Regions from separate parts of the Streptomyces sp. NPDC008238 genome, predicted to be linked through region 4. Evidence: riboswitches for the same ligand, from Rfam matches in the RefSeq annotation. Region 4 holds a riboswitch; each other region holds the start of a gene.
The links. Region 4 has a riboswitch for cyclic di-AMP ahead of ACFZAU_RS17575 (M23 family metallopeptidase). Riboswitches for the same ligand answer to the same signal wherever they lie in the genome.
Positions count from the first base shown of each region.

Region 1: another riboswitch for cyclic di-AMP. It lies ahead of ACFZAU_RS11515 (M23 family metallopeptidase); the one in region 4 lies ahead of ACFZAU_RS17575 (M23 family metallopeptidase).
Region 2: another riboswitch for cyclic di-AMP. It lies ahead of ACFZAU_RS07515 (C40 family peptidase); the one in region 4 lies ahead of ACFZAU_RS17575 (M23 family metallopeptidase).
Region 3: another riboswitch for cyclic di-AMP. It lies ahead of ACFZAU_RS00775 (transglycosylase family protein); the one in region 4 lies ahead of ACFZAU_RS17575 (M23 family metallopeptidase).

Region 1 covers NZ_JBIBGK010000003.1:577,466-583,236, forward strand. The annotation lists gene ACFZAU_RS11505 (caspase, EACC1-associated type) at 1-1,191, shown strand, start outside; gene ACFZAU_RS11510 (extracellular solute-binding protein) at 1,188-2,621, shown strand; cyclic di-AMP (ydaO/yuaA leader) riboswitch at 2,839-2,978, shown strand; gene ACFZAU_RS11515 (M23 family metallopeptidase) at 3,164-4,270, shown strand; gene ACFZAU_RS11520 (hypothetical protein) at 4,392-4,673, opposite strand; gene ACFZAU_RS11525 (DUF6227 family protein) at 4,797-5,561, opposite strand; gene ACFZAU_RS11530 (PfkB family carbohydrate kinase) at 5,723-5,771, shown strand, end outside.
Region 2 covers NZ_JBIBGK010000002.1:574,624-580,394, forward strand. The annotation lists gene pcrA (DNA helicase PcrA) at 1-2,323, opposite strand, end outside; cyclic di-AMP (ydaO/yuaA leader) riboswitch at 2,574-2,731, shown strand; gene ACFZAU_RS07515 (C40 family peptidase) at 2,740-3,873, shown strand; gene ACFZAU_RS07520 (hypothetical protein) at 3,932-4,285, opposite strand; gene ACFZAU_RS07525 (C40 family peptidase) at 4,625-5,692, shown strand; gene ACFZAU_RS07530 (LuxR C-terminal-related transcriptional regulator) at 5,711-5,771, opposite strand, start outside.
Region 3 covers NZ_JBIBGK010000001.1:164,347-170,117, forward strand. The annotation lists gene ACFZAU_RS00760 (peptidylprolyl isomerase) at 1-470, opposite strand, end outside; gene ACFZAU_RS00765 (GNAT family N-acetyltransferase) at 564-1,196, shown strand; gene ACFZAU_RS00770 (aldo/keto reductase) at 1,261-2,268, opposite strand; cyclic di-AMP (ydaO/yuaA leader) riboswitch at 2,901-3,092, shown strand; gene ACFZAU_RS00775 (transglycosylase family protein) at 3,095-4,246, shown strand; gene ACFZAU_RS00780 (SAM-dependent methyltransferase) at 4,455-5,270, shown strand; gene ACFZAU_RS00785 (putative bifunctional diguanylate cyclase/phosphodiesterase) at 5,267-5,771, shown strand, end outside.
Region 4 covers NZ_JBIBGK010000007.1:67,723-73,493, reverse strand. The annotation lists gene ACFZAU_RS17590 (bifunctional acetate--CoA ligase family protein/GNAT family N-acetyltransferase) at 1-1,548, opposite strand, end outside; gene ACFZAU_RS17585 (HPr family phosphocarrier protein) at 1,672-1,953, shown strand; gene ACFZAU_RS17580 (GntR family transcriptional regulator) at 2,171-2,863, opposite strand; gene ACFZAU_RS17575 (M23 family metallopeptidase) at 3,097-3,858, opposite strand; cyclic di-AMP (ydaO/yuaA leader) riboswitch at 3,874-4,030, opposite strand; gene ACFZAU_RS17570 (M16 family metallopeptidase) at 4,363-5,733, opposite strand; gene ACFZAU_RS17565 (M16 family metallopeptidase) at 5,751-5,771, opposite strand, start outside.

The DNA of each region.
Region 1 (5,771 bases), on a different contig from region 4:
AGCGTCGTCGCCCTCGGCCGGCCGGTCACCCTCGCGCACTCCCCGGCCGTCGTCGCCGCGACCACCTCGCTGGAGGGCGTCGGGCGCACCGGCAGCACCGCGCAGCAACTCGTCGACGCCGCCCACGCGCAGGACGTGGTCGTCCGCAGCGCGGAACCGCACTCCTCGGACGCCGCCCTCGACCAGCTGCTGCACCTGGCACCCGGCACCCGGATCACCACCGACGCCGTGCCCCCGGCGGACGACCGGGCCCTGGCCTGCTCGGCCCGCACCTGGCTGGTCGAGCGGCGCGGCACCCAACAGGCCCTGCTCACGGCGGAGTCCACCCTGGCCGCCCTCGTCACCCCGGCCCTGGAGTCCCATCCGCCCTGCCTGGGCGACCAGTCGGACCCCTACACCGCCTACTACCCCTCCGACGTGCCGCCCCTCGACCTCACCCTCGTACCGGTGAGCTGGGAGACCGGCCGGGCCGACCGCGCCGACCGCGCCGAGGCGGTGCACCGGCTCGCCGCATGGCTCGGCTCCCGCCCGGGGCAGCGGGCGCTGGCCGCGCAGGGCTTCCGTACGGACGTCAGCGGGACGGCCGAGGCCGGCGACACCCCGCTGGACAGCGCGATCTTCGTCGCCGACCCGCGGGCGGGCGGCGGGCCGCCGACCCGGAAGGACATCGAGGCCGCGCTGCGGGACCACGGCGAGGCCGCGGGCACCCGGCGCGACGTCCTCTTCGCCGTCGACGTCTCCAGTTCCTCCTACTCCGGCGCCAACGTCCCCGTCGTGCGCGCCGTGCTGGCCCGCGCCTCCGGCTACCGGTACGGCATCGCCGCGGTGCCCGGCCGCACCCTCCTGCCGCTGGGACCCAACGACGCCGCCGCGCGGGACGCCGCGATCCGGGCGCTGGCACCGGTCGAGCGGGACGCCCCCGTGGCCGCCGCCCTGCGCCAGTGGTCGCGCGCCCTCGCGGACTCCCCCGGGACCCTGATCGTCCTCATCACCGACGACGAGGACAGCGCCCGCGAGGAGCCGCCCGCCGTGGACGTCCCCGTGCTGGTGGTCTCGCTGGAGAGCTACGGCTGCTCGCTGCGCTTCAACAAGGCGGTGACCGAGGATGGCGGGGCGTGCCTGGCCGCCACGCAGGACCTGCCGAACCGGGTCGCGGAGACCATCACCCGCCTCACCTCGGGAGGGTCATGACGGCCGTGAGGGTCACCGGGTCCACCGGGGTCATACGGGTCACGAGGCTTGGGGGAGCCGCGCGCTGCCGGCGCCGCCGCACCCTGGGCGTCGTGCTCCTGCTGGCCACCGCCCTCGCCACCCTCGCCACCGCCGCCTGCGGAGGTCCCCGCCCCGCGCCGGCCCCGGGGCCCGACCGCTCCCGGCCGCTGATCGTCGCCAGCGACGCCGACCTCACCGCCGGCGGGCGACCCGGCGTCCGCCGCGCCCTGGTCGACGAGTGGAACCGGGCCAACCCGGACCGGCCGGCCCGGCTCGTCGAGCTCCCCTCCGCCTCCGACGAGCAGCGCAGCGAGCTGATCGGCGCCTTCCAGTCCGGCACCGCCGCGTACGACGTGGTCAACCTCGACATCAGCTGGATCCCCGAGTTCGCCGACAGCGGCCTGCTGCGACCGCTCGACCCCGCCCTCGTCGACGGGGACTTCCTGCGCCAGGCCGCGGACGCCGGCCGCTGGAAGGGCCGCACGTACGCGGTGCCCTTCAACACCGACGTCGGACTGCTCTACTACCGCACCGACGACCTCGCCAAGGCCGGCCGGCGCCCCGCCGACCTGCGCGGCTACGCCAAGATGGGCGACCTCCTCGCCGACGTCCGCCCGCTCGGCCACGCCGCCTACACCACCCAACTGCGCGCGTACGAGGGCCTGACGGTCAACACCCTGGAGACCTTCTGGACCGCGGGCGTCGAACTCGTCGACGGCGACGGCCGCTACACCGGCACCGAGGACGGGCTGCGCGAGGGCCTGGACGAGCTCGGCCGGCTGGGCGCCGCCAACAACCTCAACCCGGAGTCCCTGGAGGCCGACGAGTCGGTCACCCTCGCCCAGTTCACCGAGGGGCAGAGCGTGCTGATGCGCAACTGGCCGTACGCCTACAACCGGCTGGACGCCGCGCTCGCCCCCGGCGTCCGCTTCGGCGTGGCCCGGCTCCCCGGCGTCGCCGCCCTCGGCGGGCAGAGCCTGGGCGTCGCGGCCACCAGCGACCGCCCCGGCGACGCAGCGGACCTGATCCGCTTCCTGACCGGACGCAGCGCCCAACATGCCCTGCTCAGAGCGGGTTTCGCCCCTGCGCGGCGCTCAGCATACGGAGCCGGGGATGTCAACTGTGACGATCCTCACGACCCCCGTGCCTGGTTCTACGACCGCCCCGCGGGCCGCGGCTCCGAGCCCTCCCCCTCACCCGCCGCCGCGACCCCCGGGTACACGACCCTGCTGTGGTGCGCGCTGCAGGCCGCCAGGGCCCGTCCGGCGACCGCGCACTACGTCACGTTCACCCGGGTCCTGCAGCGTGAGGTGCACGGAATGCTCGCGGCACACCGCTCCACCGACGCCACGGCGGAGCGTCTGGACGGCCGTCTGGGGCGCGCGCTCGGCGGCCGGGGTCCGGGGTGACCATCACTGCCCGTGAGCGCGGCACTCCCTTCCGCATAACGACTGATGCACACTCACATTTCCCGTAGGTCACGGCAGTCACGGCGCAATGTCCGGTTCCGTCCTGTCCATCCCCATAGATTCCCGTCATGAACTCGCTTGAGTGGCTTGGAATTGGCGGGCGCCTCTATTAACGTTCGATAACGCAGCGCGGTCGTCCCGCCGCCGTCAGGGCGGCGCCGTGCGCTTGCCGAATCCCGTCCGCGGGAACCGGGGAACCACTTCCTGGGGTGAATCGGGGGCCTTCCGAGGTCCTCGTAGGAGACCTTCCTGCTCCGAACCCGTCAGCTAACCCGGTAGGCGAGAAGGAAGGAAAGGAGCGCGCCCGCGTGGCGTCGAACGAGCCTGCCCTGATACCCGGACAGCAACAGGGGTCCGCGACCGCGTACTCCGAGTGGGACACCGCCGAGTGGAACATCGCCGCCGGCTGGAATCCCCCGGCAGCCGAGCAGGCACCGCCGACGAAGAACGCGATCGACGGCTGGGACACCGGGCAGTGGAACATGGCCGCCGGCTGGCTCGCCGCGGCGGCAGCCGAGGAGACGGCCTCCCACGACGCAGGCGCCGTTGCCGACGCCACCGTCGCGCAGCACGAGACCGCCGGGCACGAGGCCTACGAGCCCGCCGCCCCCGCCCAGCCGCGCCACGAGGACATCGAGGCCTTCGACGCCTTCGGGAACACCCGCGACATCGAGGCCGCGCCCTACGAGGGCCCGGACGCCGAGCCGTGGGACCCCTCCGAGGAGTCCGCCGGCCCCCTGCGCGGCCGCCACCGCGTCGCCAAGCAGCGCTCCCTGGGCCGCGGTTCGGCGGTCTTCGGCGTCGCGGCCGTGGCCGTGCTCGGCGTCGGCGGGGTCGCCACCGCCGAGGGCAAGAACCCGCTCCCGGTCTCCCTCCCGCACCTGCCCGACGCGTCCCAGCTGCCCGGCATCGGCGCGCTCGTCGAGGACGACAGCGCCCCCGAGGCCAAGCCCGTCGCCGAGGCCCTGAGCCCCGACGCGGGCGAGGCGCTGCGCAACCGCATCCTCGACCAGGCCCAGCAGCAGCGGAACGCCGCCGACAAGGCCGCCAGGACCGCCGCGCAGCAGGAGGCGTCGGCCAAGGCCGCCAAGTCCGCCGCGCAGGAGCGGGTGCGGGCCGAGGCCGCCGCCAAGAAGAAGGCCGCGGCGGAGGCAGCGAAGAAGCTGGAGGCCGAGCGCCTGGCCGAGCTCGCCAAGAGCTTCGTCAAGCCGGTCTCCTCGTACACGCTGACCGCCGGGTTCGGTGAGTCCAGCTCGCTGTGGGCCAACACCCACACCGGCCAGGACTTCGCCGCCCCGACCGGCACCCCGGTCAAGGCCATCCACAGCGGCACCATCACCGAGGCGGGCTGGGCCGGTTCGTACGGCTACCGCATCATCCTGACCCTCGACGACGGCACCGAGCTCTGGTACTGCCACCTCTCCTCGATGATCGTCACCTCCGGCAAGGTCAGCACCGGCGACACCATCGGCCGCGTCGGCGCCACGGGCAACGTCACCGGCCCGCACCTGCACCTCGAGGTGCGCCCCGGCGGCGGCGACCCGATCGGCCCGATGGGCTGGCTGCGCAGCAAGGGCCTCACGGTCTGAGGCGACCGGTCGTGCGACCGGCCGGCCGGCCGCGTACGACCGCACCGACTCCGGCGGTCCTGGTGACTCCCCCCGTCAACCAGGGCCGCCGGTCCTTTTCGAGGCGACGTCCCCGCCGCCGCTACGGGACGACGAAGTTGTAGATCTCCGAGATCCGGGGCGGTCCGGTCGGCTCCGGGAAGCCGGACTCCTTGGCGGCGGGCATCATGATCTCCATAAAGGCCTCGAGCGCCTGCGCGGACTGCCAGACGTTCACCAGCCGCAGCCCCTCGTTGGTGATCACGGCGGCGTGGGAGAGCAGCCCGGACGGCGGATGCTCGGGCCCGAACCCCGCGCGGTGGTTCGCCTCCTCGTACTGCAGGGCCGTCACACCGGGGAACTCGACCTCCGCCAGGACCGGCATGGGAACCTCCCGCCTCCCAACGACACGCCTACGCCCCAATTTCCTCCGGCTGCCCCCCGGCCGCAATCCGGAACGCGGCCGGGGACAGGGTCAGAACGGGGCGGGCGCGCGGTGAACGCGTGGTCACAGCGCCTCCAGCCGTACGTCCGCCGAGTCGCAGGCCGCCGTCTCGTCGGCGTAGACCTCGCACACCGGCCGCCCGTCGGGGGTCATCGTGTGCTCGACCTCCCAGAGGCTGATCTCCTCGCCGGTCTCCAGCAGGAAGGCGTGCTCGTACAACGTCCAGCCGGCGACCCGGCCGGTGCCGATCCGGGTGTGCCGGCCGGTGACGTACGCGATGTCGTGGCCCACCGCCGAACCCAGCCGGCTGCGCAGGTCCTCGCCGGGCACGTCCGTGTTCTCGGCCCGCCGCAGCACCCGCCACGCGTGCTCGGCGGAGTGCTGCTCCGTGTACTGCCGGGGCCCGGGCGTCAGATCCATCGCCAGCTGCGGCAGCCGTGCCAGCCAGTCCGCCGCCTCCGCCTCCAGCTCCTCCGGGGAGGGCTCGCCGAAGCGCGCGTCGATCGTGTGCTGGGCGACGGCCAGCGTGTCCGGGTCCGAGTACACCTCGTACAGCGGCTCGTCGCCGTCGGGGCCGGTGTTGTGCTCGATCTCCCACAGCAGCTGCGTACTGCCGTCGGCCAGCAGGAACGTGTGCCGCAACGTCCTGCGGCTCAGCCTGCGCGGCGGGCCCTTGCGCTGGCGGAAGGACGCCAGCTCCGTGCAGCCCATCAGCGCGGTCGCCAGCCGTCCCAGCACGTGGTCGTCGACGTCGAAGGCGTTCTGCGCCCTGGCCAGCACCACCTCGACGTCCGCCGGACCCGCCCCACCTGGTCGCGCGTTCCCCATGCGGTCCTCCTGCTCACGGCATTCCCCGCGCACCATTGCGAGCACTCAGCGTAGTGGCATCGACGCGCTGCGCGTCGGGTCTCCCGGAAAAATGGTGCACCCCCACCCGTAGGAGGCGCGTAAAACGCGAAACGCACGCCCCCTGCTGCCACTATGCGCCCATGCGCGCACTCTTCGTAGGCCTCTGCACCCTCGATGTCATCACCCTCG
Region 2 (5,771 bases), on a different contig from region 4:
CGAACGTGTCGTGCGTGACCCGGTCCCCGACCGCCAGCGAGATGACCGGGCGGTCCTGGGTGCGCCGCGTCGCGAACCCGGAGGGGCCGATCTTCGACGGGGAACGCGACAGCATCGAGGCCGCCGCCGACACCGAGGCGGAGGGCGCCGAGGAGGCGCCCGTGCGCTTCCACTCGATGAGCGGTTCCGGGATCTCCTCCAGGAAGCGCGAGGGCGGGTTGTACGAGGGCTGGCCCCAGGCGCTGCGCATGGTGGACCGCGTCACGTACAGCCGCTGCCGCGCCCGCGTGATGCCGACGTAGGCGAGCCGCCGCTCCTCCTCCAGCTCCTTGGTCTGGCCGAGCGCGCGCATGTGCGGGAAGACCCCGTCCTCCATGCCGGTCAGGAAGACCACCGGGAACTCCAGGCCCTTGGCGGTGTGCAGGGTCATCAGCGTTATGACGCCGCCGCCCTCGTCGTCGTCCGGGATCTGGTCGGAGTCGGCGACCAGGGCGACCCGCTCCAGGAACTCGGCGAGCGTGCCGGGCTCCTCCTCGGTGCGCTCCTGCTCGAACTCCAGGGCCACCGCCGCGAGTTCCTGGAGGTTCTCGACGCGGGTCTCGTCCTGGGGGTCGGTGGAGGCCTGGAGTTCGGACAGGTAGCCCGTGCGCTCCAGCACGGCCTCCAGGACGGTGGCGGGGCCGGCGCCGGAGTCCACGACGGTGCGCAGCTCCTCCAGCAGCTCGTTGAAGCGCTTGACGGCGTTGACCGAGCGGGCGGCCATGCCGAAGGCCTCGTCCACCCGGCGCAGCGCCGCGGGGAAGGTGATCCGTTCGCGTGAGGCGAGGGCGTCGACCATCGCCTCGGCGCGTTCCCCGATGCCGCGCTTGGGCACGTTCAGGATGCGGCGCAGCGGGACGGTGTCCTCGGGGTTGGCGAGCACGCGCAGGTAGGCCAGGACGTCCCGGACCTCCTTGCGCTCGTAGAAGCGGACCCCGCCGACGACCTTGTAGGGCAGGCCGACGCGGATGAAGACCTCTTCGAAGACACGGGACTGCGCGTTGGTCCGGTAGAAGACCGCGACCTCGCCGGGGCGGGCGTCTCCGGCGTCGGTGAGCCGGTCGATCTCGTCGGCGATGAACTGCGCCTCGTCGTGCTCCTGGTCGGCGACGTAGCCGGTGATGACCGGGCCCTGCCCGGCCTCCGTCCACAGGTTCTTCGGACGGCGGGAGGCGTTGCGCTCGATGACGGCGTTGGCGGCGGTCAGGATGTTCTGGGTGGAGCGGTAGTTCTGCTCCAGCAGGATGGTGCGGGCCTGCGGGTAGTCCTCCTCGAACTGGAGGATGTTGCGGATCGTGGCGCCGCGGAAGGCGTAGATGCTCTGGTCGGCGTCGCCGACCACGCACAGCTCGGCCGGCCCTTCGCCGTCCTCCTGCGCGTCTCCGCTCGCCGTGCCCACCAGTTCGCGCACCAGGGTGTACTGGGCGTGGTTGGTGTCCTGGTACTCGTCGACCAGCACGTGCCGGAAGCGGCGCCGGTAGTGCTCGGCGACGTCCGGGAATGCCTGGAGCAGGTTGACCGTGGTCATGATGATGTCGTCGAAGTCGAGCGCGTTGGCCTCGCGCAGCCGCGACTGGTACATCGCGTAGGCCTCGGCGAGCTTCTTCTCGAAGGGGTTCTCGGCCTGGTCGGCGAAGGTCTCCTCGTCGATGAGCTCGTTCTTGAGGTTGGAGACCTTGGCGCTGAACGACTTCGGCGGGAACTGCTTGGGGTCCAGGTCCAGGTCGCGGCAGACCAGGGCCATCAGGCGCTTGGAGTCGGCCGCGTCGTAGATCGAGAAGCTGGAGGTGAAGCCGAGCCTCTTTGACTCCCGGCGCAGGATGCGGACGCACGCGCTGTGGAAGGTGGAGACCCACATCACGTTGGCGCGCGGGCCGACCAGCTGCTCGACGCGCTCCTTCATCTCGCCGGCGGCCTTGTTGGTGAAGGTGATCGCCAGGATCTGGCCGGGGTGGACCTTGCGGGCGCCCAGCAGGTACGCGATGCGGTGGGTGAGCACCCGGGTCTTGCCGGAGCCGGCGCCCGCGACGATGAGCAGCGGGGAGCCGGTGTGCTCGACGGCGGCGCGCTGCTGCTCGTTGAGCCCGTCGAGCAGCGCGGCCGGGTCGACGACGGGGCGGTGGGCGCCGTCCCGGTAGTACGCGTCCCGGTCGACGGGCGCGTCGAAGCGCCCCTCGAAGAGGTCGTCGGGGACCGTGCCGGGCTCCTCCTCGGGAGGCGGCGGGGGCTCCTCCTCCCTCGGTTCGAGGCCGGCCAGGAAGCTGTCGTCAAAGAGGCTGCTCATCGCCTCCCGAGTCTAGGCCGTGGGACGGACAGCGTTGTGCCGCTTGCCCGAGCCCGCCCCCTCCGGGGCGTCCGGAAGTCGCCCGGTGCCCGTCCCGGGCGAACGCGTCACAGCCTTTCGCGGCCCCGAATGACGAAGGTCACGAAATGATTGCGGACAATTCGAACACCAGGGTTCCCACGGACCCCCGCAGTTGACTACCGTGCCGGATCAGGCGGTCCGCTCCACGCGGCGGCGACCGTGCCGTCACGGGCCGCCTCCGCTGAGTCCGGCGACCGCCGGAGCCGGGGACCCACGACCTTGGGGTGAATCGGTCCGTACGAGCGCAGCGCGCCCGTACGCACCGTAGGGCGGCCTTCCGAAGCCCGAACCCGACAGCTAACCCGGTAGGCGGTCCACGGAAGGAGCCGCCTGACTTGGCGACGCACCGCAAGCCGCGCCCGCGCGCGCTGACCGTCCCCGGCCCCCGGGCCGCGGTGGGACTCACGACCGCCGCACTGGCGACCGTCACCCTCTTCGGCGAGAGCGCGAGCGCGGCGCCCGCCTCACCCGACAAGCCCTCCATCACCGAGGTCAAGGCCCAGGTCGACAAGCTCTACCACCAGGCCGAGGCCGCCACCGAGCGCTACAACGGCGCCAAGGAGCAGACCGAGCGACAGCGCACGCGCGCCGACGCGCTGCTGGACCAGGTGGCCCGCAGGACCGAGACGCTCAACGCCGCCCGCCGCACCATCGGCGAGTACGCCGCGGCGCAGTACCGCGGCGGCGGCCTGGACGGGACGACGACCTTCCTCCTCACCTCCGACCCGCAGCAGTTCCTGGACCAGGCGCACCTGATGGACCGCCTGTCCGACCGCCAGGAGCACGCGCTGGAGACCTTCCGCTCCGAGCAGGCCGAGACGACGGCCAAGCGCTCCGAGGCCGTCGAGAGCCTGCAGAAGCTGACCGAGGCCCAGCAGCGGCTGAACGCGGAGAAGACCTCGGTCAAACAGAAGCTCGCCGCGGCGCAGAAGTTGCTCAACAGCCTCACCGCGCAGGAGAAGGCGCGGCTGGCGGCGCTGGAGAAGAAGCGCCGGGAGGAGGCCGCCGCGAAGGCCGCGGAGATCGCCGCCAAGGAGAAGGCCGCGCAGGAGGCGGCCGCCAAGGAGTCGGGCTCGTCCACGGGATCCACCGGCTCCACCGCCCCGTCCGGCACCTACGCCGCCAAGGCGGCCAAGGCGATCGAGTTCGCGCGGGCCCAGCTGGGCAAGCCGTACGTGTACGGCGCCACCGGCCCGAACTCCTACGACTGCTCGGGCCTGACCCAGGCCGCCTGGGGCGCCGCGGGCGTCTCGATCCCCCGCGTGACCTACGACCAGGTCGACTTCGGGACCCGGGTGAGCGCGGACCAGCTGCAACCCGGCGACCTGGTCTTCTTCTACTCCGACATCACGCACGTCGGCCTGTACATCGGCGGCGGCAACATGATCCACGCCCCCCACACCGGGAGCGTGGTGAAGATCGCCCCGATCACGGAGATGCCGATCTACGGCTACGCCCGGATGGCCTGAGTCCGAGCCTGAACCCGCGGCCGAGCCCGGGCCCCCGCCCGGCCGCCGCCGGCCGGGCTCAGGTCCACAGCACCGCGATGAAGATGTTGGCGGTGGTCAGCGCACCCACGGTGCCGAAGGCCGCCGCCGGCACCTTCTCCTCGTCCCGCTTGACGTAGACCAGGCCGAGGACCACCACCAGGACCGCGAGCTTCACGCCGATCTTGATGTTGTTCACCGGCTGGTCGTCGGCCTGGTTGAGGCCGACCAGCAGCACGCCCGTGACCAGCATGGTCAGCGCGCCGTGCAGCATGCCCGGCACGAAACGGGCCTCGCCGCGGCCCATGGCCTTCATCTGGGTGAGGAAGCCGCCCAGGAGGGCGGCGATGCCGATGATGTGCAGGCCGACGATCAGGTTGATGAGTACGTCCATGGCTCAGGACCCTAGCCAGGCCCATACCAGCGCCCGGCACCGAGGTCCCGCTCCTCCGTCACATCGGTCAGGGACGGACCGGAAGTGACCAGGTCACCCGTCGAACAGCGATCATCCGCGGGCAGTCCGCGGCCGAATCGGACCAGTCCCGCACACTCCGGAGCCCCCTCGCGGCGTCCAGGTTTAGCGTCCTGCCCCAGGTGGCCGATCCCCACTGCCGCGCGGACCCCGTCCCCGGCACGGCCGCCCCCGCCGAAGGTCCGGCGGTGGACGGTCCCCGTCCGCCCGCCGCCGGACCGCCGGGGGGAGGTACGGACAGCCCGGAAGGAGTGACGGCGCGTGGCGTCGCACAGAAGGCCCAGGGACCGCGGTCCCGCAGGCACGGCAGCGCGCACCGCCGTCGGCCTCGCCCTGGCGGGCGCCGCCTCCGTGACGGTGTTCGGCGAGGCCGGGCACGCGGAGCCCCGGCTGACCACGGACGAGGCCAGGGCCAGGGTGGACCGGCTGTACGAGGAGGCCGAGCAGGCCACCGAGCGGTACAACGGCGCCAAGGAGAAGGCGGACACGGCCACCGGGCGGATCGAGCGCCTCCAGGACGAGCTCGCCCGCAGGACCGAGCGCCTCAACAGCACCCGCGACGGCCTCGGCTCCCTCGCCACCGCCCAGTACCGCAGCGGCGGCATCGACCCCGCCGTCCAGCTGGCCCTCGCCTCCTCCCCCGGCGACTACCTGGAGCGCGCCGGGATGCTGGACCGGATGAGCAGCCGCCAGAACGCCGCGCTGCGCGCCCTGTCGGCCCAGCGGCGGGACATCGAGCAGTTGCGCGCCGAAGCGGGCGCCGAGCTGGAGGAGCTGCGCGGCACCCGCGCCGAACTCGCCCGCCACAAGCGCACCGTGGAGCAGCGTCTGGCCTCCGCGCGGCAGTTGCTGGGCCGGCTGACCGCCGGCCGGCGCGCCGAGGTGCTCTCCTCCGGCGGCCACGGTTCCGCCGACCCGGCCCGTGCCGGCCGTGCCGCCACCGGCTCCCGCACCGGTCTGACGCCTGCCGCCGCCCCCAACGCGCGGGCCGCGCGCGCCGTCTCCTTCGCGTACGGCGCCCTCGGGCTGCCCTACGTCTGGGGCGCCACCGGACCGTCGGCGTACGACTGCTCGGGCTTCACGCAGGCGGCGTGGCGGGCGGGCGGGGTCTCGCTGCCGCGCACGACGTACACCCAGATCAACGCGGGCACCCGGATCTCCCGCTCCCAACTGGAGCCGGGCGACCTGGTGTTCTTCTACTCGGGGATCAGCCACGTCGGCCTCTACGTGGGCAACGGCATGATGATCCACGCGCCGCGCACCGGTGACGTCGTCAAACTCGCCCCGGTCGACCAGATGCCCTTCGCGGGCGCCACGCGTCCGGCGTGACGCCCTTGCCGCGAGGGCTCAGACCAGGCGGCGGGCGGTCGCCCAGCGGGTGAGTTCGTGCCGGTTGCTCAGCTGCAGC
Region 3 (5,771 bases), on a different contig from region 4:
TCGATGCGGGCGCTGGTGGCGCCGGTGCGCGAGCCGAGCGACTCGACCTTCTTGACGACGTCCATGCCCTCGACGACCTCGCCGAAGACCACGTGCTTGCCGTCGAGCCAGTCGGTGACGATCGTGGTGATGAAGAACTGCGAGCCGTTGGTGTTCGGGCCCGCGTTGGCCATGGAGAGCTGGCCGGGCTTGGTGTGCTTGAGCTGGAAGTTCTCGTCGGCGAACTTCTCGCCGTAGATGCTCTTGCCGCCGGTGCCGTTGCCGGCGGTGAAGTCGCCTCCCTGGAGCATGAAGTCGGGGATCACGCGGTGGAAGTGCGAGCCCTCGAAGCCGAAACCGTGCTCGCCGGTCGCGAGCTCACGGAAGTTCCGCGCGGTCTTGGGGACCACGTCGTCGAACAGGGTGAACACGATCCGTCCGGCGGGCTCGCCGTCGATCGTGATGTCGAAGAACACGTCGTTGCTGTTCATGCCCCCATTTTCGCATCCTGGGACCCGGGCCTCCGACACGCCCCGCGGAAACGCGCTTGACGGGCGACCCGGCCGGACAGCACGATCCGGAGCATGCCCGAACCCGTGATCTTGGAAGGCAGGCACGTCCGCCTGGAACCGCTGAGCGGCACCCACACGGACGGGCTGCTGCGCGCCGCCGGCGAATCCCGCGACACCTACGCCTTCACCAAGGTGCCGGACGACCGTGAGGCGATGGCGCGCTACATCGAGGAGGCCCTCCAGGAGCAGGCGACCGGGGCCTCGCTCCCCTTCGCCGTACGGGACGTCCGGCGCGACGCGTTGATCGGCTCCACCCGCTTCCTCGACCTCGACTACTGGACGGCCACCCCCGCCTGGCCCGCCGGCCGCTCCGTGCCCCGTACCGGCGCGGTGCCCACGGTCGCCGAGATCGGCAGCACCTGGCTCGCCGCGTCCGCCCAGCGCACCCCCTGCAACACCGAGGCGAAGCTGCTGCTGCTCACCCACGCCTTCGACGTGTGGGGTGTGCTCCGCGTCACCTTGAAGACGGACGCGCGCAACGCACGCTCCCGGGCCGCCATCGAGCGCATCGGCGGCCGCTTCGAGGGCATCCGCCGGGCCCACACCCTCGCCGTGGACGGCACCGTCCGCGACAGCGCGTACTACTCGATCCTCGCCGGGGAGTGGCCCGGCGTGCGCGCCGCACTGGAGGCCCGGCTCGGGTGACCCGGCACCGACGCACAGGGGCCGGCTCCCGCCGGAGCCGGCCCCTGCGCGCGGAGAGCCGCCGTCACGGGATGCGGACGCCCGCCTCGGCCGAGAGGCGGTCGATCTCGGCCAGCTCGTCGGCGCCGAGCGGGCCCGCGTCGAGCGCGGCGAGGTTCTGGTCGAGCTGGGCGACGCTGCTCGCGCCGATCAGCACGGAGACGACCCGCGGGTCGCGCAGCACCCAGGTCAGCGCGAGCTGGGCCAGCGTCTGGCCGCGCTCCCCGGCGAGCTTGTTGAGGGCGTGCAGGAGGCCGAGCTTCCGCTCGGTCAGGGCGTCGCGCTTGAGGAAGTGGCCGAGCGCCATCCGGGAGTCCGCCGGCACACCGTCCAGGTAGCGGTCGGTGAGCTGGCCCTGGGCGAGCGGCGAGTACGCGATGAGGGCGGTGCCGGTGTCGCCGACGGCGTCGAGGACACCGTCCTCCGGGTCGCGCTGGAGGATGCTGTAGGCCGCCTGGTGGATCAGCAGCGGGGTGCCCAGCCCGCGCAGGATCTCGGTGGCGCGGCGGTGCGCCTCCGCGGGGTAGTTGGAGATGCCGGCGTAGAGGGCCTTGCCCTGGCGGACCGCGGAGTCCAGGGCGCCCATGGTCTCCTCCAGGGGCGTGTCCGGGTCGAAGCGGTGCGAGTAGAAGACGTCCACGTGGTCCAGGCCCATGCGGCCCAGGGACTGGTCGAGCGAGGACAGCAGGTACTTGCGGCTGCCCCATTCGCCGTAGGGGCCCGGCCACATGTCGTACCCGGCCTTGGTGGCGATGAAGAGCTCGTCGCGGTAAGGCCGGAAGTCCTGGGCGAAGAGCGTGCCGAAGTTGGCCTCGGCCGAGCCGGCGGGCGGGCCGTAGTTGTTGGCGAGGTCGATGTGGACCACGCCGCGGTCGACGGCGCGGCGCAGCACCGCGCGCTGGTTCTCCAGCGGCGAGGTGTCGCCGAAGTTGTGCCACAGGCCCAGGGACACGACGGGCAGCAGGACCCCGCTGCGCCCGGTCCTGCGGTATTCCATCGAGGCGTAGCGGTCGTCGGCGGCGAGGTAGGGCACGCGAGGGCTCCCTGGCGATGTAAGAAAATGTGCGGGATTGGGAGGCTACCGTCGGCGAATCGGCGCTGTCACGTCCGTTCTTCGGACGCGGCCCGCCGTCCGCCCGCCGTTCTCGCCCCGCCGCGGGGGCGGTTGTGGCGCACACCACACCAACGGCGGCGTGTGAACCGCGCATCCGGGAATCGCCGGCCGCCCCCGGCGGTTGGACCGGGGGTGCCCGTTCGGGCGGGCAGTCAGGGCGGTGCGGCCGGGGGCGGGTTGAACCACAACAGGTCCCGCCTTATCCGGCATTGAGGTGTCTAACCGGACATATGCGCCCACAGTGCATGCGTAGGCAATCGGTACGTGATGGTTGTCACGTGCCGGTCACGCAACGGAAACCGCGGGCGACGCATCGTCCACATTTCCCGCTGAATTTCACCGGGTGATATCGGCCGATTACCGTCGGCCAAATTTTCGCCTACGCAGAGCGGACACTTCTCACGTAAAGTCACAGATGCGAATGATCGACTTGCGGTCCGCCGGGGGGCGTGATTCCGCTCCTTGCTCCGGAACGATTCCGTCGTTTAGCTTCCAGATCTCGCAGGACAAATGCCTGCGAGATTCTTCCGGGCGGAACGCCTAGTCCTGCCGCCGCCCGGACGCCGGATGACAAGACCGCACGGCAGGAGCGGGGGACCCAGGTAGTTTGCCGTTCCCGTTGGTCTCGGGACGGCTAGGGGTGAAGTCGCAGCGACATGCCTTTATGTGGCGTGCCATTTTGCGGCCGGGCATCTCCAGCCCGAACCCGACAGCTTACCTCGCAGGCGTCGGAGAGGAATTCGGCATGCCCGGTAAGGGAAAGCACCGTCGTCCGCGGAACACCCGTATCACCCGAATCAGCGCGCTGGCCGGCACCACCGGTGCGGCCGTGGCGCTCCCGATCGTCGGTGCCACCGGTGCCCACGCCGCTCCCGTGAGCGTCTGGGACAAGGTCGCGGCCTGCGAGAGCACCAACAACTGGTCCATCAACACCGGTAACGGCTTCTACGGCGGCCTGCAGTTCACCCAGAGCACCTGGGCCGGCTTCGGCGGCACGAAGTACGCGCCGCGCGCTGACCTCGCGACCAAGGCGCAGCAGATCGCCGTCGCGGAGAAGGTCCTTGCGACGCAGGGCCCGCAGGCCTGGCCCGTGTGCGGCCCCAAGGCCGGTCTGACCAAGGCGATGGCCGACCCGTCGGCCACCCCGGAGAGTGTCTCCGGCACCGCCGCGAAGCCCGCCGCCAAGCCGGCCGCTCCCGCCGCGAAGGCCGAGGCGCCGAAGTCCTCCACCAGCGCGCCGAAGAGCGCGGGCGGCTCCTACAAGGTCGCCGGCGGCGACACCCTGTCCAAGATCGCCGGCGCCCAGTCGGTCGAGGGCGGCTGGAAGCAGCTGTACGCGGACAACGAGTCGGTCATCGGCGGCAACCCGAACCTGATCTACCCGGGCCAGGTCCTGTCGCTGGGCGAGAAGGCCGCCACCGAGGCCGCGCCGAAGGCCGCGAAGGCGGCCCCGGCCGCCAAGCTGGCCGCCGCCAAGGCGGCCAGCGCCTCCGGCTACACCACCCCGCTCGACCGCGTCACCCTGGGAACGGCCTACCACCAGGCCGGTGCCATGTGGTCCAAGGGCTACCACACCGGTGTCGACTTCATCGCCTCGACCGGCACCAAGGTGAAGTCGATCGCCTCCGGCACCGTGGTCTCCGCGGGCTGGGGCGGCTCGTACGGCAACCAGGTCGTCGTCAAGCACGCCGACGGCCGGTACTCGCAGTACGCCCACCTCTCCTCGCTGTCTGTCTCGGCCGGCCAGTCGGTCTCCGCCGGCCAGCAGCTGGGCCTGTCGGGCGCCACCGGCAACGTGACCGGTCCGCACCTGCACTTCGAGGTCCGCACCACCCCCGACTTCGGCTCCGACATGGACCCGCTGGCGTACCTGCGCGCCCACGGCGTCAACGTCTGATCGAACCGATCCACCGTCATCCGGCGGTAGGCGTGTGCCCTGTTCCCCTCTTGTCGGGAACAGGGCACATGCCTTTGGTCTGTGACCGAAAACGGATCGAATATTTCCATTTCTTGTTCTTCTCGAACGGTCGGTCAGTAGCCTCTGACGCACGTGGTCGTGTCCACGACCACTCGTCCCGATCGCCGACCACGAGCTGGAGCCGTTGATGGAGCGTCCCGCCTGGGCCCCCCATGGCATCGATCTTTCCGTGCCGAGCGTGTCCCGGATCTACGACTACTACCTGGGCGGCTCGCACAACTTCGAGGTCGACCGGGAGGCCGGACGGCGGGCCATCGAGGCCTTCCCCGGGCTGCCGAAGATCATGCAGGCCAACCGGGCCTTCATGCGCAGGGCGGTGCGCTTCGCCGTCGGCCAGGGCATCACCCAGTTCCTCGACATCGGCTCCGGCATCCCCACCTTCGGCAACGTCCACGAGGTCGCCCAGGCGGCCAGTCCCGGCGCCCACGTCGTCTACGTCGACCACGACCCGGTCGCCGTCGCCCACAGCCGCGCGGTGCTGGAGGGCAGCGACGCCGCCGCCATCGTCGCCGCCGACCTGCGCTCGCCCCGCGACATCCTGGACAGCCCCGAGGTGCGCGGGCTCATCGACCTGGAGCGCCCCGTCGCGCTGCTGCTCGTCGCGGTCCTGCACTTCCTCGAGGACGCCGACGAGCCGGTCAAGGCCGTGGCGGAGCTGCGCGACGCCCTCGCCCCCGGCAGCCTGCTGGTCGTCACCCACGCCTCCGTCGAGGGAGGCCCGCGCGCACCCGAGGAGGGGGAGCGGGTCGAGAACGTCTACCGCAGCGCGAGCTCGCCGCTGATCATGCGTTCGCGGGCCGAGGTGGAGCGCTTCTGCGACGGCTTCGACCTCGTCGAACCCGGCCTGGTCTCCCCGCCGTTGTGGCGCCCCGACGGCACGGACGACGACGAGCTCGACCCGGTCGTCTTCAGCGGGTTCGCGGGCGTCGGCCGCAAGGCGTGACGGTGACGAGAGCCCCCGGCCCGGAGCCGGAGCCCGCCGACAGCCTGCGGCGCTTCGCGATCATCTGGAGCCGGGCGATCTATTTGGCCACCGCCACCTCCATGACGCGCGGCGAGTTCGAGGAGTACCTGCTCCCGCTCGCCGCGCGTCTCAACGCCGCCCTGCGCGCGCAGCCCTTCGACCCCCGACCGGCCGCGGAGGTCGGCGCCGCGCTGGTGGCGGCGCACTGCACCGACCCCCAGGCGCTGGCGCGGATCCTGGACGTCGTCGACGCCTACCTGCTCCTGTACTGCCCGCCCGGCCCCGCCCTCCCGCCGGAGGAGAGCCGCACCCGCTGCAACCGCCTGCAGCACTGGGTGGCCGCCGGATACGCCCGCGCCCTGCAGGAACGCACGCGGACGGAGCAGGAGGCCTTGTCCCGCGCGGCGCTCGCCGCCCGGGCCGCCACCGAACAGGCGCTGTACGAGAGCGAGGTCCGCTTCCGCGCGGTCTTCCAGGACG
Region 4 (5,771 bases):
GTAGGTGATCAGCCCGAGGGACTCGGAGTTGCCGAGGATCGCGACGCGGGGTCCGGCGGGCAGGGGCCGGCACGACAGCAGCAGCCCGGTGTCGAGGAGCTCGGTGACGGTGTCGGTGCGGATGACGCCGGCCTGCTGCAGCAGGGCGGAGACGGTGCCGTCGGGGATGCGGGCGGGGGGCACGGCGTGTCCGGGCGGGGCGGCCGCCGAGTGCCGGGCGCCCTTGACCACGACGACCGGCTTGACGGCGGCGGTGCGCCGGGCGAGGCGGTAGAACTTCCGCGGGTTGCCGAGGGTTTCGAGGTAGAGCAGGGCGACGTCGGTGGCCGGGTCGTCGTACCAGAACTGCAGGATGTCGTTGCCGGAGACGTCCGCCCGGTTGCCCGCCGAGACGAAGGACGACAGCCCGGCGCCGCGGCGGCGCAGCCCGGACAGCAGGGCGATGCCGATGGCCCCGGACTGGGTGAACAGCCCGAGCCGGCCGGCGTCCGGGGTCTCGGGCGACAGGGAGGCGTTGAGCCGGACGTCCTCGGCGGAGTTGAGGATGCCGAACGCGTTGGGCCCGATGACCCGCATGCCGTGGGCGAGCGCCTGCCGTACCAGGTCGCGCTGCCTGCGGCGGCCCTCGGCGCCGGACTCGGCGTATCCGGAGGAGATCACCAGCAGGCCGAGGACGCCGTGCCGGCCGCACGCGTCGACGGCCTCGGCGACCTCGTCGGCGGGTACCGCGATCACGGCGAGGTCGACGCCGTCGGGGATATCGGCGACGGAGCGGTGTGCGGGGACGCCCTCGGGTTCGAGGGTGTGCCGGTCCTCGGGGAAGGAGCGGTTCACGGCGTGGACGCGCCCGGTGTAGCCGCCCGCGAGGATGTTCCGGAGGATGCCGCGGCCGACGCCGCCCGGGCGGCGTCCGGTGCCGATGACGGCGACCGAGGCGGGGGCGAGCAGCCGCTGGACGGAGCGGGCCTCGGCGCGCTGCTCGCGGGCACGCATGACGGCGAGGGACCGCTCGGTGGGCTCCAGGTCGAACTCGAGCCGGACGACGCCGTCGGTGAAGCTGCGCTGCTGGGTGTAGCCCGCGTCGGTGAAAACCTTGATCATCTTGCGGTTGGCGGGCAGCACCTCGGCGATGAAGCGGCGGATGCCGCGCTCCTGCGCCACCGCGGCGACGTGCTCCATCAGGGCGGAGGCCACGCCGCGGCCCTGGTGCGCGTCCTGGACCAGGAAGGCGACCTCGGCCTCGCGGTCGTCGGTGCGGTCGTAGCGGACGGTCGCGATGAACTCGCCCCCGACCAGGGCCGCCAGGCCGACGCGGTCGCGGTAGTCGTGGTGGGTGAAGCGGTGCACGTCCCGGTCGGAGAGCCGGGGGTAGGGCGCGAAGAAGCGGTAGTACTTGGACTCGTCGGAGACCTTCTCGTAGAAGCTCACCAGCCGTCCCGCGTCGTCCGGCGCGATGGGCCGGACGTGGGCGATCCCGCCGTCGCGCAGGACCACGTCCGCCTCCCAGTGGACCGGGTAGTCGCGCTCTGCGTCGGACGGCGTCGTCATGGCCCCAGCGTACGGGCCGCCGCCCGCCGCGGAACCGGTGCGACGATGTGGGGGACGGACCGGTGTCCGAGGCATGGCAGACTGGTCTAGACCTCCTTAGGAACGATCCCGAAGGGCAACACCATGGCTGAGCGCCGCGTCACCATCGGCTGGGCCGAGGGCCTGCACGCACGTCCCGCTTCGATCTTCGTCCGCGCCGCCACCGCCGTGGGTGTGCCCGTCACCATCGCCAAGGCGGACGGCGCCCCCGTCAACGCCGCCTCGATGCTCGCCGTGCTGAGCCTGGGTGTGGCCGGCGGCGAGGAGGTCGTGCTCGCCTCCGACGCCGAGGGCGCGGACGCCGCTCTGGACAGCCTCGCCAAGCTCGTCTCCGAGGGGCTGGACGAGCTCCCCGAGACCGTCTGACACACGCGCGGCAGCGCGGTACGGCAAAAGGGGCGGGTCCCGAACGAAATCCGGCCGGATTTCGTTCGGGACCCGCCCCTCCGTCATTCCGGGGGAATTCCCGGCGGCGCACCGCGCGGGGAACGCGGAAATACCTCCGCCCACCATTCCCCGCTTTGTATACGGCACTTCTGTTAAACCCGGCCGCTCGACATGTGTACGGCGTGTTTCGGATTCCTCACCGCGCCGCGGCGCCGCGCCCCGTGCTCTGCGGACGGCGCAACCGGTGTGCCGCCGTCGCCCGCTCCACATGGTCCGCCGTCAGCCGCCGGGCCCGCTCCGCGTCACCGCGCGCCACCGCGTCGACGACCGCCCCGTGCTCCGCCCAGGACTCCACGGCGCGGTCCGGGGTGTCCACCGCGTAGACCCAGGCGATCTTGTGCCGCAGCTGGGTCAGCAGCGCCACCAGGGTCGGGCTGCCGGACGCCTGGGCCAGCGTCTCGTGGAACCAGCCGTCCAGGGCGGGCAGGTCCGACGACTGGCGCCGCAGTGAACGCTCCTGGCCCAGCCGGACGAGTCCGCGCAGCACCTTCACATGGGCCTCGGTGCGCCGCTGCGCCGCCCGGGCGGCGCCCAGCGGCTCCAGCAGGGCACGGATGTCCAGCAGGTCGGCGGCCTCCTGGTCGGTGGGCTCGGCGACGGACGCCCCGGCGTGCCGGCGGGTGCGCACGAAGCCCTCGGACTCCAGGGTGCGCAGCGCCTCGCGCACCGGGACCCGGGACACCCCGTAGCGCTTGGCCAACTGCTCCTCGGTCAGCCGGCTGCCCGGCGCGAAGAACCCGCTGACGATGTCGTCACGGATCGCCGCGCACACGGCTGCGGCGGAAATCCGGCGGCCCGCAGCGCCGCTCCCGTTCACGTCCGACCCCACATCGCAGATTCCTTCCGGTGCGCGCCGACGGCCGTCCTTTTGATCCGCGCGCAACGGAGGAGCCGGCGTTTCTGCCGCGACTCTATTCCAGCGCGGCGTCGATTCCGACGGGCGTCCTGAATTCATGGAGCGTTTTCGGACACACCCGCGGCCGGGAAACGCCGGCATGCCGAAGGCCCCGGCGGGGGGACCGGGGCCTTCGGGTGGGGGGAGGGGAATGGTCGGATGGTCGCTCAGACGCGGACGCCCTTGGAGCGCAGGTACGCCAGCGGGTCCACGTCGGAGCCGTAGGACGGGGCCGTACGGGCCTCGAAGTGCAGGTGCGGCCCGGTCACGTTGCCGGTGGCGCCCGACAGGCCGATCCGCTGGCCCGCGGAGACGGTCTGCCCCACGGACACGTCCAGCGAGGACAGGTGGCCGTACTGGGTGTACATGCCGTCCGCGTGGCGGATCACGATGTTGTTGCCGTACGAGCCGCCCCAGCCGGCCTCGACGACGGTGCCCGCACCGGCGGCGTGCACCGGGGTGCCGACGGAGGCCACGAAGTCGACGCCGGTGTGGTAGCCGGAGGACCACAGGCTGCTGGTCGCGTGGTACGGCGTGCCGATGGAACCGGCGACCGGCAGCGTCCAGCCGCCGAGCGTGCCCCGGCCGGCCGCTGCGCTCCGCGACGCGTGCGCGGTGCCGCTCCGCGCCGCCTTGGCCTTGGCCGCCTTGGCGGCGGCCTCCTCGGCGGCACGCTCACGGGCGGCGCGCCTGGCCTTGGCGACCTTGGCGTCATGGCGCTTCTGGGCGACGACGGCGGCCCGGTGCTGGGCCGAGGCCTGGTCGGCGAGGTGCGTGGCGAGGTCGTCGGCGACGGCCGCGCAGCGGGCGAAGGCTGACCCCCCGGTGCCGGCGTCGGCGGCCGCGGCGGGCACGACGAACGCGCCGGTGGTGACGGTGGTCAGCGCGGCGGCGCCGGCCAGGGTGGAGCGTATCGAGAACGACGCCATGGGCAGGCGGAGATCCTTTCCTTCCTTCTCGCCTACCGGGTTAGCTGACGGGTTCGGAGCAGGAAGGTCTCCTACGGGCGACGGCACGCCGCCCGATTCACCCCAGGGACTTCTCATGTGGGTCCCCGGCTCCCCAGGCTCACGCCCGACGGGGACTCGGCGATCGTTGCTCCGGTGCCGCGGGAGGCGGCTGCTTCCGCCGGGCAACCCGAGGACGTTAACCAGGCGTTGCTTCCCGTTCCAAAAAAATCCGGCAATATGTGCGGGATGCCACACCGGCCGCCAACCGGTCGCAACCGTCCGCAATACCGCGACGCCGCAGCTCCGCGGCGGTCCGCGCGCCCGCGGAAGGCCCCTGCGCGGCGGCGGCGAGGAGGGGTGGGGACGCGGTGCGGACCGGGTGACCGGCGTCACGGACCACCGGCGCGGCCGTCCCCGGCCGTTCGCGCACCGCGGCCCCGGGCGCCGCGAGGGCGCCCGGGGCCGCGGTGGGGGTGGTGCCGGTCAGCCGCCCGTGACGACCTCGACCGGGCCGATGCCCAGCTCGCGGATCGGGTCCGCGATGACGGAGGCGTCGCCGACGAGGACGACCACGAGCCGGTCGAGGGGGAACGCGTTGACGGCCGCCGCCGTCGCCTCGACCGTGCCGGTGACGGCCAGGCGCTCGTAGAGCCGCGCCTGGAAGTCGTCCGGCAGGGACTGCTCGACCTGGTCGGCGAACGTGCCGGCCACCGCCGAGGCGGTCTCGTAGCGCAGTGGGGCGACACCGACCAGGTTCTGCACGGCGGCGTCGCGCTCCTCGTCGGTGAGCCCCTCCGCCGCCAGGGTGCGCAGCACCTGCCAGGTGTCGGCCAGCGCGGGCGCGGTGACGTCGGTCGCCACGGATCCGCTGATGCCCAGCAGGGAGGCCCCGGTGCCCTCGGGAGTGGAGAGCAGCACCTGCCCGAAGGCCCGCACGCCGTAGGTGTAGCCCTTCTCCTCGCGCAGGACGCGGTCCAGGCGCGAGGTCAGCGTGCCGCCGAGGCAGTACGTACCGAGCACCTGGGCGGCCCAGACGGGATCGTGGCGGTCCGCCCCTGCACGTCCGATGAGCACCTGGGTCTGCACCGACCCGGGCCGGTCGACGATCACGACGCGTCCGGTGTCGTCCGCGGTGATCGCCGGCAGCGGGCGGCGCTCGCCGGGCTTGCCGCTCCACTCCCCCAGCGTGCCCGCCAGCAGCGCGTCCAGATCGATGCCCGCGAGGTCGCCGACCACGACGACCGTGGAGGTGGACGGGCGCACGTGCGTGTCGTAGAAGGCGCGGACGGCCTCCGCGTCGATGCGCGCGACCGTCTCCTCGGTGCCCTGGCGCGGCCGGGAGCAGCGCAGCTCGGCGGCGAAGAGCTCCTTGGACAGCGCCATGGCGGCGCGCCGGGCCGGGTTGGCCAGCTCGTGCGGGATCTCGTCGAGGCGGTTGTTCACCAGCCGCTCGACCTCGCCGTCCGGGAACGCCGGGGCGCGCAGTGCGTCGGCGAGCAGGCCGAGGGCCTTGTCGAGCCGGGAGACGGGGACCTCCAGGGAGACCCGGACCCCGGCGTGGTCGGCGTGGGCGTCGAGGGTGGCCCCGCACCGCTCCAGCTCGGCGGCGAACTCCTCCGCGCTGTGCTTGTCGGTGCCCTCCGACAGCGCCCGCGCCATGATCGTGGCGACGCCGTCGAGGCCCTCGGGCTCGGCGTCGAGCGGCGCCGCGAGCAGCACCTCCACGGCGACGACCTTCTGGCCGGGCCGCCGGCTGCGCAGCACCGTCAGCCCGCTCGGCAGCGTGGAGCGCTCGGGGGCCGGGAAGTCCCAGGGCTTGGGCTGCCCCGGCCGGGGCTGCGGGTGGAACGTCATGGTGGTGTGGACGTCGGTCACTGGTCCGCGCCCTCCTC